3 regions of the Streptomyces durhamensis genome follow, and region 1 is predicted to be linked to each of the others. Evidence: riboswitches for the same ligand, from Rfam matches in the RefSeq annotation. Region 1 holds a riboswitch; each other region holds the start of a gene.
What was found. Region 1 has a riboswitch for S-adenosylmethionine ahead of IO33_RS0128915 (GNAT family N-acetyltransferase). Riboswitches for the same ligand answer to the same signal wherever they lie in the genome.
Positions count from the first base shown of each region.

Region 2: it holds a riboswitch for S-adenosylmethionine, as region 1 does, so the genes downstream of both, thrC (threonine synthase) here and IO33_RS0128915 (GNAT family N-acetyltransferase) in region 1, are expected to answer to the same signal.
Region 3: it holds a riboswitch for S-adenosylmethionine, as region 1 does, so the genes downstream of both, IO33_RS0119440 (aminotransferase class V-fold PLP-dependent enzyme) here and IO33_RS0128915 (GNAT family N-acetyltransferase) in region 1, are expected to answer to the same signal.

Region 1 is NZ_JNXR01000020.1:108,817-114,100, reverse strand. Features, by position in the region: gene IO33_RS0128920 (metallophosphoesterase) at 48-1,268, opposite strand; gene IO33_RS0128915 (GNAT family N-acetyltransferase) at 1,472-2,050, opposite strand; SAM riboswitch class IV at 2,318-2,430, opposite strand; gene IO33_RS0128905 (DUF1684 domain-containing protein) at 2,482-3,306, opposite strand; partial or broken gene IO33_RS0128900 (LLM class F420-dependent oxidoreductase) at 3,374-3,574, opposite strand; gene IO33_RS0128890 (TauD/TfdA dioxygenase family protein) at 4,520-5,284, shown strand, end outside.
Region 2 is NZ_JNXR01000023.1:76,134-81,417, forward strand. Features, by position in the region: gene IO33_RS0130625 (alpha,alpha-trehalose-phosphate synthase (UDP-forming)) at 1-385, opposite strand, end outside; gene IO33_RS0130630 (glucosyl-3-phosphoglycerate synthase) at 491-1,435, opposite strand; SAM riboswitch class I at 1,607-1,749, shown strand; gene thrC (threonine synthase) at 1,767-3,050, shown strand; gene IO33_RS0130640 (MoaD/ThiS family protein) at 3,047-3,322, shown strand; gene IO33_RS0130645 (cold-shock protein) at 3,754-3,957, shown strand; gene groL (chaperonin GroEL) at 4,244-5,284, shown strand, end outside.
Region 3 is NZ_JNXR01000012.1:384,372-389,655, forward strand. Features, by position in the region: gene IO33_RS0119420 (hypothetical protein) at 1-38, opposite strand, end outside; gene IO33_RS0119425 (rhomboid family intramembrane serine protease) at 192-935, shown strand; gene IO33_RS0119430 (Lrp/AsnC family transcriptional regulator) at 932-1,213, shown strand; gene IO33_RS47510 (outer membrane protein assembly factor BamB family protein) at 1,226-1,690, opposite strand; gene IO33_RS0119440 (aminotransferase class V-fold PLP-dependent enzyme) at 1,817-3,178, opposite strand; SAM riboswitch class IV at 3,326-3,442, opposite strand; gene trpD (anthranilate phosphoribosyltransferase) at 3,518-4,582, opposite strand; gene qcrB (cytochrome bc1 complex cytochrome b subunit) at 4,706-5,284, opposite strand, start outside.

The DNA of each region.
Region 1 (5,284 bases):
TGCACGCCGTCGAGCCGGCCGCTGTCGGTGACCGCGTGTGGCTCGTGCTACGGCGAGGTCGGCGGGTGCGGGGAGCGGAGCACGAGCAGGGTGATCTCGCTGGGGGCGAAGACGCGGAACGGCGGGCCCCAGAAGCCGGTGCCGCGGCTGGTGTAGAGGAAGGTGCGGGGGCCGTGGTGGCTGAGGCCGGCGAGGGCGGGCTGGTCGATGCGGACGAGGTGGTGGAAGGGCCAGATCTGGCCGCCGTGGGTGTGGCCGGAGAGCTGGAGGTCGATGCCGGCTGCTGCCGCCCGGTCGACGAACTTGGGCTGGTGTGCCAGGAGCAGGACGGGCAGGTCGGGGTCGGCGCCGTCCAGGGCTCCGGCGAGGTGGGCGCGGTGGCCTGTCAGGCCGGAGGACTCGGCGGTGACGTCGTCCACGCCGGCGACGACCAGGGTGTCGCCTCCGCATTCGAGTAGCAGATGGCGGTTGCGCAGCGGCTCCCAGCCCAGCTCGTCCATCAGGTCGACCCATCCCTGGGCCTGGCTGTAGTACTCGTGGTTGCCGGTGACGTAGACACGGGCCCGGGTGGCCCGCACGGTTGCGAGAGGGGCGGCCTGGGCGCGGCGGCGTTGGGCCGTGCCGTCCGCGATGTCGCCCGTGTGGCAGACCAGGTCGGCTTCCAGGGTGTTCACCGTCTCGCACACCCGAGCCGACCAGCGAGCTCGGTCGAGTGGGCCGTAGTGGGTGTCGGTGATCAGGACGACACGCAGGCCGTCCAGCCCTGCGCCCAGTCGCGGGAGTTGCACGTCGAGTCGGCGCACGCGGGGCACGCGGCGGGCCTCGGCGTACCCCCAGCCGAGCAGGACGGCGGTCATGCAGAGGACGGCCCAGGTGACGATCCGGGCGCGGTCCTGACTCTCGCCGATGCCGGCCACGGTCAGGGCGAGCCGCAGGAGGATGCCGAGCAGAACGGACCAGGTGAACAGGACCCAGCTGGTGCCCAGCAGGGTGTCACCGATGATCGCCGCCCGGTCCTGCTGGCGCCGGCCGTGGCCGCGCACCATCGCGAGCGGCATACCGATGAGGCCGAGTGCGAACAGGGTGGTGCCGGCCGGCGTGACGGGCAGCGGCCAGTGCTGGCCGGTGTACAGGAGAACCCAGCAGGGCACGGCCCACAGCAGGACGGGGGCGATCAGGGGGATGTAGCGCATCAGGCGGTGCAGTCGGCTCTGCGGCGGTGCTTGCGTCTCACCCTCGGCGGGCCGGGTGCTGCTGGTGTCGGTCACGCTTCCCCTCCCTGGCCAGGCTGCCGTTCCGCGCACTGTATCCGGTCGCCCTCGGGCCGTCCGGACCGGCGTCCACGGGGGCGGCCCCTGGGGGGCGAAGGGTTCTCCGCGGGATGGGAGCGCCCCACTGCAGACACCTTCCTTGGCATCGGCCGCCATCTGAGCGCTCGGGTCAGCCGATACCGGGTGCCGAGCGATGGAACTCAGTGGGTGGGAATCAGCTCGGACGACGGCTGCCACTCCCGCCTGAGCAGTCCGTAGACCCACGAGTCGGAGACGTCGCCGTTGACGACGCAGTCCTCCCGCAACGTCCCCTCACGCACGAAACCGAGCTTCTCCAGCACGCGGGCAGAAGCCACATTGCGCGTATCGACCTCGGCCTGCACGCGATTCAGGTCCAGCGTGTCGAACGCCCACCCCAGCAGAGCGCGCGCGGTCTCGGTCGCGTAGCCCTGGCCCCACGCCGCATCGTCGTAGCAGTAGCCGAGCGACGCGCTCCGGAAGTCCGGGTTCCAACTGTTCAGGGTGCACCAGCCGATGAACGCCCCGTCGGAGACGCGATCCACGGCCCACCGTGCCCCGGTGCCCTCCTGTTCCATCCGCCGGCAAGCAGTGATGAACTTCTCGGCGCGCGAGCGTTCGGTCCACGGTGGCGAGTCCCAGTAACGCAGGACGTGGGCGCTGCTCTGCAGTGCGAAGAGGTCGTTCGCATCCGCGTCTTCGAAGGCACGCAGTCGAAGACGGGCGGTGTGCAATGAGGGGGTGGGCAGCGACGCCCGCATGTTCCCTCCCTGGTCGGTGGCCGACCCATCAGACATCCGATGCGGGTCACTCGCAACGGGTTTTCTCGGCGGGCCGGCAGACGTGTCCGCTCATCCGTGCGACCGCGCGTCCCCCATCAGGCCTGACAGAGGCAGCTGGCCGAGCGCTTGAGGCCGATGTGGCGCCGACGCGGGAGTCGGGAGAACACGGTGGTGCCGGCGACATGGGCGCTGAGGTCACCACCGTGCCGCATATCGGTCCTCCACCTGTCCGGCCCCGGTCACGGGGCCACGCGCTTGCGGGATCTTCGGTGATCCCGCCGGGCTTACACCTGGAGCACCCCACCGCGCGGGAGGGTTGCCGGTCAGCGAGCCAGGGCGTGATGCTGACACTCGATGCCACTCTTGGTCGTACGGAGAGATCTTGCCGTCGGTCCATGGCCGAGCCCGGCTCAGGAACCGTCGCGCTCGCGGGGGATCTTCTGGCCGGCCTCGATCGCCACCGGCAGCCGGTTCTCGGCCGGGGGCAGCGGGCAGGTGGCCAGGTCCGTGTAGGCGCACGGCAGGTTCGCGGCGCGGTTGAAGTCCAGGACGACCGTACCGTCGGCGGCGGGCGGCTCCAGGGCGAGGACCCGGTTGGCGGCGTAGGTGGTGACCCCGGAGGTCGCGTCGGTGAACAGCACCATCAGTCGGCCCGCACCCTGGCCGGGGAACGTGGTCAGCGACAGCGGGCGCCCGTCCAGCTCGAACTCGACCCTGCCCGGGGCGTCGTACACATGCTCAAGGCCCTCGACCGCGGCGCCCACGGTGGTCGGTCGTGGCGTGTCGAAGGGGATGTAGCGGCCTGTCACGGCCCAGCGCGGGTCGGGGGCGTAGGCGGGGGTGCCGGTGAAAGCCGTGCGCAGTGGCGCATCCGGGTGCCGGGGGCGCACGATGTCGTGCCCGCCGCGCTTGGCGACCTCGATGACGGCGTCTTCCCAGACGGCGTCGACGCTGCTGCGTTCGGGAAGCACGCCGAAGCGGTGTCCACCGTTCACCGGCGTTCCGTCGACGACCAGTTCCTCGCCGGCGTCGAGGTCTACGACGACCCCGTCGGGGCCGGTGCGCCACGTACCGGGCGCGTCCGGGAAGCGCTGGGGCCGGTCGTCGAGCCAGTGCAGGCCGGTGATCGCCAGGAAACCGTGCGGGGCGGCAAGCCGCGCCTCCTGGGCGCGGTACCACTCCAGCCAGTTCTCGGTGAAGGCATGGAAGGCGGTCGTGGTGGCCTCGGTGGTCATGGGTTCTCCTTCGTCACGGGGTGCAGGGGGGCCGGTTCGACCGGCGTGTTCAGCGCGCCAGTTCGCCGACGGGGATCGCGGAGGTGCCGACCTGCAGGCCGGGCACTTCGCGCCCGACGATCGCCGCGAGCTGGGGTGAGTCCGCGCCGAAGGTCTGCCCGAACCAGGCCGCCGTGACACCGAACTCGGAGGCTTCCTGGGCAAGTTGTACGGTGGCGTCGACCTGGTTCGGCGCGTCGGACGCGTTGAGCGCTACTCCAACAGTCATGTCAGTCAGAACGGGCGTCGGTCGGACCTGCATTCCGGTCCGTCTGTGACAGCTTCTTGTCAGTCATGTGTCGGCCGACGAGGCGGGGATCACCCTCGGCACGAACGTGGCACGGTACGTCCTGCAGAACACGGGACGCCTCCTCGCTCCGCGCTGACTCTCCGCGCGGTCACCGGCAGCGCGGCGGCGACGCTCACTCGAACGCCGCCGCGTCACGCAGAGCCTGGGCCACGGCCGCCGGGGAGTCCGGTCCCGGGGCGCCCGGGCGGTAGGCGACCGAGCCGAGGGTGCCGGTGTGGCGGAAGACGCCATGCCGTTCGTGCAGCGGCCAGGAGACCGGCGGCCTGCGGGGCGATCACGCCCGACCTCGTGGGCGTGCCCTCACGTTCCTGGCTGCCGGAAGGTGGCGTGAGCGTGTCCCGAAGAGGCGGGGACGTTCTCCGTGTCCGCAATGCAAGACCTGCCCGGGAACTTCTTGACCAGCCTGGTGGACATCTGCTGAACTCCCGAACCATGAACCCGCGTGTGGACCTGACCCGGCGGCGCCACATCGATCTGGCGCACGTCTCCAGCGCGTTTTGTTGTCGCTGACCCGGGAAGTGTCCCCCGGCGGCGGCCGGTGTGCGCCCATGGCGCGTGCCTGGCGGCGGCGGTGCAAAGCCGCTGACACTGCGATGCCTCCCCGCGGGATCGTCGTCTCCACCTCCTGAGGGCTCCCCGTCTCCTCTTCTTCTCGTGTGAGCCGGGAGCCTGTTCCAGCACGCCGACGCGGTCGCTGAGAACGCGGCTGTAGCGGTCCTGCGGCCACGTGTTCTTCTCTCCGGTCCGCCCAGCCCAGCGTTCCGCGCGTGGTCGATCAGTCCTGCGCAGTACCAGCCCATTCACCCAACGTCTCGATTTCCAGCACCCCTTGGCGTGCCTGATCTGTCCGGGAGGGACCCCCTCATGGCTCCGTCCATCCGCAAACTCACCGGCCGCATCGGCGCGGTCGTCGAGGGCGTCGACCTCACCGCGCCGCCCGACCCCTTGACGGTGACGGCGCTGCGTGACGCCCTCAACAAGCACAAGGCGATCGTGTTCGACGACGTGAACCTCGACAATGCCGGTCAGGAACGTGTGGCCGGTTGGTTCGGCGAACTCACCACCGCTCACCCGAACGTGCCGGCCGCCGACGGTACGACGAACGTGCTCGCCGTCGACAGCGAGACGTCCAAGGCCAACGAGTGGCACACGGACGTCTCCTTCGTGGTCAACCCGCCGCAGGCCACCACGCTGCGGGCGGTCGTGACCACGCCGTACGGCGGCGAGACGCTCATCGCGAACGCCGCCGCGGCCTACCGTGACCTGCCCGAACCGCTGCGGGCCCTGGCAGACTCGCTGCGCGTCGTGCACACCAACCGGTACGACTACGCCCGCCCCTCGGCCGCGACGGCGCAGCGGCAGGAGTACGACCGGATTTTCGTCTCGACGCCCTATGAGGCCGAGCACCCGGTCGTGCGGGTGCATCCGCTGACGGGCGAACGAGGGTTGTTCATCGGCGGGTTCGCCAGGCGGCTCGTCGGTCTGTCGAGCAGCGAGTCGGCCGAACTGCTGCGCGTCTTCCAGTCGTACGTGACTCGTCCGGAGAACATCCTGCGCTGGACATGGTCGCCCAACCAGCTGCTGATCTTCGACAACCGGATCACTCAGCACTACGGGGTGGACAACTAC
Region 2 (5,284 bases), on a different contig from region 1:
ACTGCCGCCGGAACTCCGCGTCGAAGACCGGCTCCAGCGGGGTCTGGTACAGCATGTGGTGGACGAACCAGAGCACCGAGTTGGCGATGCCGTTGTAGGCGTCCGCGTGCACGGCCGCGTCGATGTCGAGCATCCGCACCCGCTGTCCGCCGGTGTCCCCGGCCGGCAGCAGCCCGCCCTGCGCACGCCGGACGGCCGCGCGGTCGCCGTCGCCGAGGGCCGCGCACACCCACACCGAGTCCGCGTCCGACCCGATGGCCGACAGCCCCGAGACCAGCCCGCCGCCGCCCCGCCTGGCGTGCAGCGAACCGTGCTCGTCCACCGTGTACGACACCGGGCCGCGATTGGACGCGACCAGCACCTCAGCACCCTGCGTGGCAGCCATGGTCCTCAACCTAGCCCGGCCCGGAAACGCTCAAACGTACGGCTACGCCCCGTGACGCGGACGTATACGAACTCCGGCCACCGCGGACGCGGACGGCACCCGGCCTCAGGCCACCTTGCGCTCGGCGTACTCCGCGATCTCCAGCATCGGCGGCCGTTCCTCGGTGTCCACCGAGTAGGTGCGCGGTTCGAAGCCGTCCTCGCCCCGTTCGAACTGGGTCAGCGACGGCCGGATCAGATGGCCCCGGGCCAGCCGGAGCTGGGCGGTGCGGTAGATCGCCGCCGCCATCCGGCCCAGCGCCTGCCCGTCCTGGTGCCGGTGCTTGCGGACCCCGACGTCGACCTGGGCCAGCGCGTCCAGCCCCGCCAGGTGCAGCGCGTCCACCAGCATGCCCAGCTCCACGCCGTACCCCACCGGGAACGGCAGCTGCTCCAGCAGCGAGCGCCGGGCCGCGTACTCGCCGCCGAGCGGCTGCACGAACCCGGCCAGCTGCGGCCAGTGCATGTTCAGCAGCGGCCGGGCCATCAGCTCGGTGACCCGGCCGCCCTGCCCGGCCGTCCCGGCGAGCGGGCGGTCGTACATCGCCTTGACCAGGTCCACGTCCGGCTCGGTGAGCAGCGGGCCGACGATCCCGGAGACGAAGTCGGCGGAGAACTCCCGCAGGTCGGCGTCGATGAAACAGAGGATGTCCCCGCCGGTCACCAGCAGGGAGCGCCACAGCACTTCACCCTTTCCGGGGACGGTGGGGATGCGGGGCAGGATCTCGTCGCGGTGAACGACCCGCGCACCCGCGGCGGCGGCGACCTCGGAGGTGCGGTCGGTGGAGCCGGAGTCGACGACGACGATCTCGTCGACGAGCGGCACCCGCTCCATGAGGTCGTGACGGATGACCGCGACGATGTCGCCGACCGTCTCCTCCTCGTCGAGCGCGGGCAGCACGACGCTGATCGTCTGGCCCGTGCGCTGTTTGGCGGACAGGATCCGGTGGAGAGGGCGATCGGTCACGGACCAGGAGCGGGTGGCCAGCCAGCGCTCGACTTCTTCCAGCACGGTCTGCGACTCCTCACTGTTCGTGACCACACGGGTGAGCCGTGTGATCCATCTCGCGGTTCGGACGACTATCTCAACTGTCCCGGCCTTCGGTTACAGTCTTGAACAACGCCGATGACCATCGCATGTCGGGGGTCGTTCCGCGTTCAACCGAGTTCAACAACTGCATACCGCTCATCCAGAGGGGCAGAGGGACACGGCCCGATGAAGCCCCGGCAACCCTCCAGTCGGTCACTCGTTCTCCAGCGAGGCTCCCGGCTAGGGAAGGTGCCAAATCCGTCTCACGGCGAGATGCGTCGTGAGGAAGATGAGGAGAAAGGGCCTCGCCTCCATGGCTGTGCAGACAGTTGCAAGCACCTCCACCTCCCCCGTCGACCTTGGCCCCGCCGCGGCCCTGAGCTGTCGCGAGTGCGGTCACCGCGTCCCGCTCGGCCCCGTGTTCGCCTGCGAGGAGTGTTTCGGCCCGCTGGAGATCGCCTACGACTTCTCCGGCTACGACACCGAAGAGCTGCGCCGCCGCATCGAGGCCGGCCCCGCGAACATCTGGCGGTACGCGCCGCTGCTGCCCGTCCCCGCCGACGTGGCCGGCAAGCCGAACCTGAACCCGGGCTGGACCAAGCTCGTCCAAGCCGACAACCTCGCCCGCGAACTCGGCGTCACCGGCGGCCTGTTCGTGAAGGACGACTCCGGCAACCCGACGCACTCCTTCAAGGACCGCGTCGTCGCGCAGGCCCTGGAGGCCGCCCGCGCCTTCGGCTTCACCACCCTCTCCTGCTCCTCCACGGGCAACCTGGCCGGTGCCGTCGGCGCCGCCGCAGCCCGGGCCGGCTTCCGCTCCTGCGTGTTCATCCCGCACGACCTGGAGCAGGGCAAGGTCGTCATGGCCGCGGTCTACGGCGGCGAGCTCGTCGGCATCGAGGGCAACTACGACGACGTGAACCGTTTCTGCTCCGAGCTGATCGGCGACCCGGCCGGCGAGGGCTGGGGCTTCGTCAACGTCAACCTGCGGCCGTACTACGCGGAGGGCTCCAAGACCCTCGCCTACGAGATCTGCGAGCAGCTCGGCTGGCGGCTGCCCGACCAGATCGTCGTCCCGATCGCCTCCGGCTCCCAGCTCACGAAGATCGACAAGGGTCTGCAGGAGCTGGTCAAGCTGGGCCTGGTGGAGGACCGGCCGTACAAGATCTTCGGCGCGCAGGCCGAGGGCTGCTCCCCGGTGTCCACCGCCTTCAAGGCCGGCCACGACGTCGTCCGGCCGCAGAAGCCGAACACCATCGCCAAGTCCCTCGCCATCGGCAACCCGGCCGACGGCCCCTACGTCCTGGACATCGCGCGCCGCACCGGCGGTGCGGTGGAGGACGTGACGGACGCGGAGGTCGTCGACGCCATCAAGCTGCTGGCCCGCACCGAGGGCATCTTCGCCGAGACGGCGGGCGGGGTGACCGTAGGCGTCACCCGCAAGCTGCTCAAGGACGGCGTCCTGGACCCGACGAAGACCACGGTCGTCCTCAACACCGGCGACGGCCTGAAGACCCTGGACGCGGTCGCCGGCACCGGCCTGACCGCCACCATCCGCCCGACCCTGGACTCCTTCCGAGAGGCTGGCCTCGCATGAGCGTGACCGTTCGCATCCCCACCATCCTGCGCACCTACACCGGCGGTCAGGCCGAGGTGCCCGCCGAGGGCGGGACCCTCGCCGAGGTCATCGAGGACCTGGAGAAGAACCACACGGGGATCGCCGCCCGCGTCCTGGACGACCAGGGCAAGCTGCGCCGGTTCGTCAACGTCTACGTCAACGACGACGACGTCCGCTTCGAGCAGGGCCTGGACACCGCCACCCCGGACGGCGCCGGTGTCTCCATCATTCCGGCCGTCGCCGGCGGTTGATCGTTACCTTGGGTAACATCGGTTACCCATTGTTCATGGAATTGCCTCCTCCGTAAGAGAAGCGGAGGGGGCAATTCTGCGTGATTGAGCGCGGTACAGTTGGGGAACCTGACCACGATCTCCGGGTCGTAAGCCCCGGATCGCACGCCGCGCACCCCGCAAGAAACAGCCAAAATGCGGGGGTTTTATGCGGCTTTTGTAACGTTTGTGGGGCCCGAGTTGCCCCGAAGTCGGGTGAATTCTCACCACATTCCGGACCGTTCCCGTCCAGAATTCTCGTCCGATTGACCTGTTGCAGACGGCAGTTGGACAGATACATTCAGCCGCGGTCGACGCGTTCCGGCGCACGCCCCCGACCAATGGGGGGTGAGGTCTGACCCGGGTCCGCGAAGTGCGGATCTGTGCAAGGGCCAGTAATAGGGGAGTTAGGCATGGCTCAGGGCACCGTCAAGTGGTTCAACGCGGAGAAGGGGTACGGCTTCATCGCGGTCGACGGTGGTGCGGACGTCTTCGTCCACTACAGCGCCATTCAGATGGACGGCTACCGCACCCTGGAAGAGGGCCAGCGGGTGGAGTTCGAGATCTCGCAGGGCCAGAAGGGCCCGCAGGCCGACATGGTCCGCCTCAGCGCCTGAACGTTTCTCGCACGAAGGGCCCGCACCTCGCACAGGGTGCGGGCCCTTCGCCGTGTCCGGGCTGCCCCCGTTCGCCCCGGGCTGATCCGGCTGAGCCGCTTGCACTCGACCATGCCGAGTGCTAATCATTGCGTTAGCACTCTGAAGGTGAGAGTGACAAAGAAGGACCGGGTCGGTGAGGCCCGCAGGCCATGTGGGGCAAGGAACCACGGGTCGGCGAGCCGTCCGTCGCGGGCGCGGGCGCGGTCCGAAGGAATCACCCCCAGTCCTGGAGGGACCACTTCACATGGCCAAGATCATCGCGTTCGACGAGGAGGCGCGGCGCGGCCTCGAGCGCGGCATGAACCAGCTCGCGGACGCCGTGAAGGTGACGCTCGGCCCCAAGGGCCGCAACGTCGTCCTCGAGAAGAAGTGGGGCGCCCCCACGATCACCAACGATGGTGTCTCCATCGCCAAGGAGATCGAGCTCGAGGACCCGTACGAGAAGATCGGCGCCGAGCTGGTCAAGGAAGTCGCCAAGAAGACGGACGACGTCGCCGGTGACGGTACGACCACCGCGACCGTGCTCGCCCAGGCCCTGGTCAAGGAAGGCCTGCGCAACGTCGCCGCCGGCGCCAACCCGATGGCCCTGAAGCGCGGTATCGAGAAGGCCGTCGAGGCCGTCTCCGCCGCCCTGCTGGAGCAGGCGAAGGACGTCGAGACCAAGGAGCAGATCGCCTCCACCGCGTCCATCTCCGCCGCCGACACCCAGATCGGCGAGCTCATCGCCGAGGCCATGGACAAGGTCGGCAAGGAAGGCGTCATCACCGTCGAGGAGAGCAACACCTTCGGTCTGGAGCTTGAGCTCACCGAGGGCATGCGCTTCGACAAGGGCTACATCTCCGCCTACTTCGCGACCGACATGGAGCGCATGGAGGCGTCGCTCGAGGACCCCTACATCCTCATCGCGAACTCCAAGATCGGCTCCGTCAAGGACCTGCTCCCGCTCCTGGAGAAGGTCATGCAGTCGGGCAAGCCGCTGCTGATCATCGCCGAGGACGTCGAGGGCGAGGCCCTGTCGACCCTGGTCGTCAACAAGATCCGCGGCACCTTCAAGTCCGTCGCCGTCAAGGCCCCGGGCTTCGGTGACCGCCGCAAGGCCATGCTCGGTGACATCGCCATCCTCACGGGCGGCGAGGTCATCTCCGAGGAGGTCGGCCTCAAGCTGGAGAACGCGACCCTGGACCTCCTGGGCCGCGCCCGCAAGGTCGTCATCACCAAGGACGAGACCACCATCGTCGACGGTGCCGGCTCCTCCGAGCAGGTCAACGGCCGGGTGAACCAGATC
Region 3 (5,284 bases), on a different contig from region 1:
CGCCAACGGGTCGTCGCGGTCGGCAGGGGAACCGTCATCGTGGCTGTCCGCTTCCTTCTCGTCTCGCTCCCGCGCCGCCGGCCGACGCGTGTGGCCGTAACCCTACGGCCTGCCGGGGACTCGCCGCCCGTCCGTCCACGGCGGCGAGGCGGTCTGTCGGCTTGCGTCCCGTTACGTCATGCTCTGTGTTCATGATCAGCGAGTGGAGCACGGCGGCCGGCAGGGCCCTCAGAGCGGTCCGGAACGCGCCGGCGCCCATGACATACGTCCTCATCGGTCTGTGCTGTCTGCTCTTCGCCCTGGGCCCGGCCTCGGGGCTCACCCCGGGGTACGGCTCCGGGGACGCGCTGCTCGCCGCGCAGCGGGCGTACTTCCGGCGCTGGGGCGTGGTGCCGGCCGAGCTGTTCGCCCGACCGGCGCGCGCCGCCCTCACTCCCGCCACGGCCCTGTTCGTGCACGGCAGCTGGGTGCATCTGCTCGGCAACATGCTCTTCCTCTTCGTCTTCGGCGTGATGACCGAGGAACGGATGGGCCGGGTGGAGTTCACCCTCTTCTACGTGGGCTGCGGCTACCTGGCCCTGCTGGGCTACGCGGCCGCCAACGACGCCTCCGAGCAGTCGCTGGTCGGCGCGTCCGGGGCGATCTCGGCGGTCCTCGGAGCGTTCCTCTACCTGTTCCCACGCGCCCGCGTGACCAGTCTTCTTCCCTTCCTGTTCTTCCTGCCGCTGCGCTTCCCGGCGTGGGTCGTGCTGCCGTTCTGGGCGGCGTTGCAGTGGGCGGCGGCGGGGCAGGCCTCCGACGGCCCCGGGGTGGCGTATCTGGCCCACCTGGTCGGCTTCGGGCTGGGCTTCGGCTACGCGTGGGTCCGCTACGGCCGTGCGGCTAGAGTGAGGTCCGCCCCAGCTCCGGCACCCGAGGGAGAGAACCAGCCGTGATCACCGCGATCGTCCTCATCAAGACCAGCGTGGACCGGATCCCCGAGATCGCGGAGCAGATCGCCGCGCTGGAGAGCGTCAGCGAGGTCTTCTCGGTCACCGGCACCTACGACCTGATCGCCATGGTCCGGGTCGGCCGGCACGAGGACCTGGCCGAGGTCATCCCCGCCCGGATCAGCAAGATCCCGGGCGTGGAGGCCACGGACACGCACGTCGCGTTCCGCACGTACTCCCAGCACGACCTGGAGGCCGCGTTCGCGATCGGCCTGGACAACTAGGACCGGCGTCGTTCAGCGGGTGATGTCCACGGCCGCGACACCGGTGCCCGAGGGGATGCAGAGGCGGCGGCCGCGGACGACGGGGGTGTGCCGGTCGTCGCCGGCGCTGTGGCCCAGGGGCGCGGTCCAGCGCTCGCGGCCGTTCAGGTCCAGGGCGAGCACCTGGTCCGACGCGCGCGCGTACACGGTCTCGCCGGCCGCCACCGTGCGTGGCGCGTCCGGGCCGCCCTCGATGTGACGGCCCCAGGCCTGCGAGCCGTCGGCCGCCCGGACGGCGTAGACGCCGGCCCGCTCGGCGCCGACGGCCAGGGAGCGGCCGGCGCCGGTCAGCACTCCTGCGGTGGCGGCGTCACGGTGCCACCGCCGTCGCCCGTCGCAGACCCGGAAACCCTCGCGCCGGGCCGCGGAGCCGGCGAACAGGGTGGTGCGCCCGCCAGGGCGAGGGCGGTCGCCTCGGCGCCCGTGGACACCTTCCACCTCGGTGATCCGTCCCGCGCGTCCAGCGCCGGCAGGGCATCGCCGTGACCGCCCGCGCAGACCACGTCCGAGCGGATGGGCGCGCGGTCGGCCGCCGGGCCCCAGGGGCGCGTGTGCGGGCGCCGGTCACACCGCCGGGACGCAGCGGCCGTCCTCCGTCCGGTACGTCCACTTCGCACCCTCGGTCACCAGCTCCCTGACCGCGCTGACGAACCGCTCGACGTGTTCGTCGGGGGTGCCCGCGCCGAAGCTGACGCGGATGGCGTTGAGGGACTTCTCGCCCGGGGCGGCCTCGGGGGCGCCGCACTCGCCCTGGGTCTGCGGGTCGCTGCCGAGGAGGGTGCGGACCAGGGGGTGGGCGCAGAAGAGGCCGTCGCGGACGCCGATGCCGTACTCGGCGGAGAGCGCCGCGGCGAAGTGGGAGCTGTTCCAGCCCTCCACGACGAAGGAGATCACGCCGACGCGCGGGGCGTCGTCGCCGAACAGGGACAGCACCCGCACCTCGGGAACCCCGGCCAGGCCCTCGCGGACCTTGGCGATCAGGTGCTGCTCGCGGGCGACCAGGGCGTCCCAGCCGGCACCGGTGAGCGCCTTGCAGGCCGACGCGATGGAGTAGGCGCCGATGACGTTCGGGGAGCCGGCCTCGTGGCGGGCGGCGCTCTCGTGCCACTCGACGTCCACGCCGCCGTCCTGACGCCGGGTCACCTTGCGGCTGGCGCCGCCGCCCGCGAGGTACGGCTCGGCCCCGCGCAGCCAGTCGGCGCGGCCGGCCAGGACGCCGGAGCCGAAGGGGGCGTACAGCTTGTGGCCCGAGAAGGCGACCCAGTCGACGTCCAGGTCGCGGATGTGCACGGGGTGGTGGGGGGCGAGCTGGGCGGCGTCGAGGACGATCCGGGCGCCGTGGGCGTGCGCGGCCGCGGCCAGTTCGCGCACCGGCCACAGTTCGCCGGTGACGTTGGAGGCGCCGGTGACGCAGACCAGGGCCGGGCCGTGGGGGGCGCGGTCGGCGAGGGCCCGCTCCAGGGTCGTGACCGCCTGCTGCGGGCTGCGCGGGGCGTCGAGGTAGGTGACGTGCGCGTCCTGCCAGGGCAGCAGGGAGGCGTGGTGCTCGGTCTCGAAGACGAAGACCTGGCAGTCGGCGGGCAGGGCGCGGGCGAGGAGGTTGAGGGAGTCCGTGGTCGAGCGGGTGAAGATCACCTGGTCGTCGGCGCGGCAGCCGAGGAATTCGGCGACCGTCCGGCGGGCGTTCTCGAACAGGTCGGTGGAGAGCTGGGAGAGGTAGCCGGCGCCGCGGTGGACGCTGCCGTAGTAGGGGGCGTAGGCGGCGACGTCGTCCCAGACGCGCTGGAGGGCGGGGGCGCTGGCCGCGTAGTCGAGGGCCGCGTAGGTGACCTCGCCGCCGGTGACGAGCGGGACCGTGACATCGCTGCCCAGAACGGGCAGAGGGGCACAAACGGACTGGTCGGCGGCAGCGGTGAAGACGGACATGGGTGAGCTCCCGTGAAGCGAAGGAAGAAGTGAGAAAAGGGGTGTGCGGAGGCGGGGCTCTGCGGCCCTATCGCATTCGCTTGCTCACGGAAGGCTCCCTCGATGACCAGGACCCCTGGCCCTGCGCTCGCTCAGAAGCGCACGAGGGGTCCGCGCTTGCCGTAGACCTCGCTGCCTACGGCCTGGTCTTCACCCGGGGCACCCCGCCACGGACGGAGGGTTGCCGGACAGTCGGCCGGGGCCGAATGACTGTCACTCATGACCTGGTACAGGAACGTACGGGAAACGATCGTCGTCCCGCAACCCGAGTCCGGATCGCGGGACGACCGCCGGTGACCGCTACGCGTTGCTGGCCGCCACCCAGCGCTCCAGCGCCCGCCTGGCCGCACCCGAGTCGATCGACTCCGCGGCCCTCGCCATGCCGGCGCGCAGCTGCTCGGCGAGCGGGGCGTCCGTGGGGTCCAGGGCGGCCAGGGCCGCAGCCGAGTTCAGCAGCACCGCGTCACGCACCGGGCCCTGCTCGCCGTCCAGCAGACGGCGGGCGACCCCCGCGTTGTGGGAGGGGTCGCCGCCGCGCAGCGCCTCCACCGGGACCAGGTCGATCCCGACGTCCCGCGGGTCGAAGGACTCCTCGGACACCTTGCCGTCCCGGACGATCCAGACCCTGGAGGTGGACGTCGTCGTCAGCTCGTCCAGGCCGTCGTCCCCGCGGAAGACCAGCGAGGAGTTGCCGCGCTCCGCGAGGACGCCCGCGACGATGGGTGCCTCGTGTGCGACGGCCACGCCGACCGCCTGGGCCCGCACCTTCGCCGGGTTGGTCAGCGGGCCGAGCAGGTTGAACACCGTCCGGATGCCCAACTGGCCCCGCGCGGCGCCCACATGGCGCAGGGCCGGGTGGAACTTCACGGCGAAGCAGAAGGTGATGCCGGCCTCCTCCGCGACCTGTGCCACCCGCCGGGGGGTCAGGTCGAGGTTGACGCCCAGTCTCTCCAGGACGTCGGACGAGCCGGACGCCGAGGACGCGGCCCGGTTGCCGTGCTTGACGACCTTCGCGCCCGTACCGGCGACCACGAGCGCGGACATCGTGGAGATGTTCACCGTCTTCGCGCCGTCGCCGCCCGTGCCGACGATGTCGACCGTGCGGCCGGGCACCTCGATCACGTTCGCGTGCTCGTACATCGTGCGGACCAGACCGGTGATCTCCTCCACGGTCTGCCCCTTGGCCCGCAGTGCCACCGCGAAGCCGGCGATCTGCGCGTCGGTCGCCTCGCCGCGCATGATCCGGTCCATCGCCCACGCGGTGTCGTCGGCGGACAGGTCCTGGCCGTTCAGCAGGCCGTTCAGCAGGACGGGCCAGGAACGGCCCGCCGCGGTGTCGCCTCCAGCGGGGGTCACAGCGCTCATAAGCCGCTCCTGGGTGTGTCGTACCAGAACAGTGTGATCCCACCCTATCCAGCCCCGGGCACGGCGAAGGGCCCCGTCCGCAACCCGGACGGGGCCCTTCAGCGTGGTGTGGCGACGCTGGGATCAGTGGTGGCCGTGGCCGCTCGTGATCTCCTTGTACTCCTCGACGGTCGGCTTCGGGATCTGGTTGTCCTCGCCGTAGTAGGCGTTGGACAGCTTCGCCCGGAGCTTCTCCGAGGCTCCGACCTTGCGCTCGACACCGTTCTCGTCGACCGTCGGGCCGATCTCGGCCGGCTCGTACTGGTGGTGAGCGGTGAGGGTGTGCAGCTGCTCCTGGCTGAGCGGCTCGTGCACCTCGATGAACTCACCGTGCGGCAGGCGCTTGATGATGCCGGTCTCCCGGCCGTGCAGCACCTTGTCGCGGTCGCGGCGCTGCAGGCCGAGGCAGATCCGCTTGGTGACGATGAACGCGATGACCGGCCCGGCGAAGAAGCCGATCCGGACGAACCAGGTGACGGCGTTGATCGACAGGTGGAAGTGGGTGGCCCACAGGTCGTTGCCACCGCCGACCAGGCCGATCATGTAGACCGTCACCCAGGCGACACCGAACGCGGTACGGGTCGGAGCGTTGCGCGGGCGGTCCAGGATGTGGTGCTCGCTCTTGTCGCCGGTGACCCAGGACTCGATGAACGGGTAGACCGC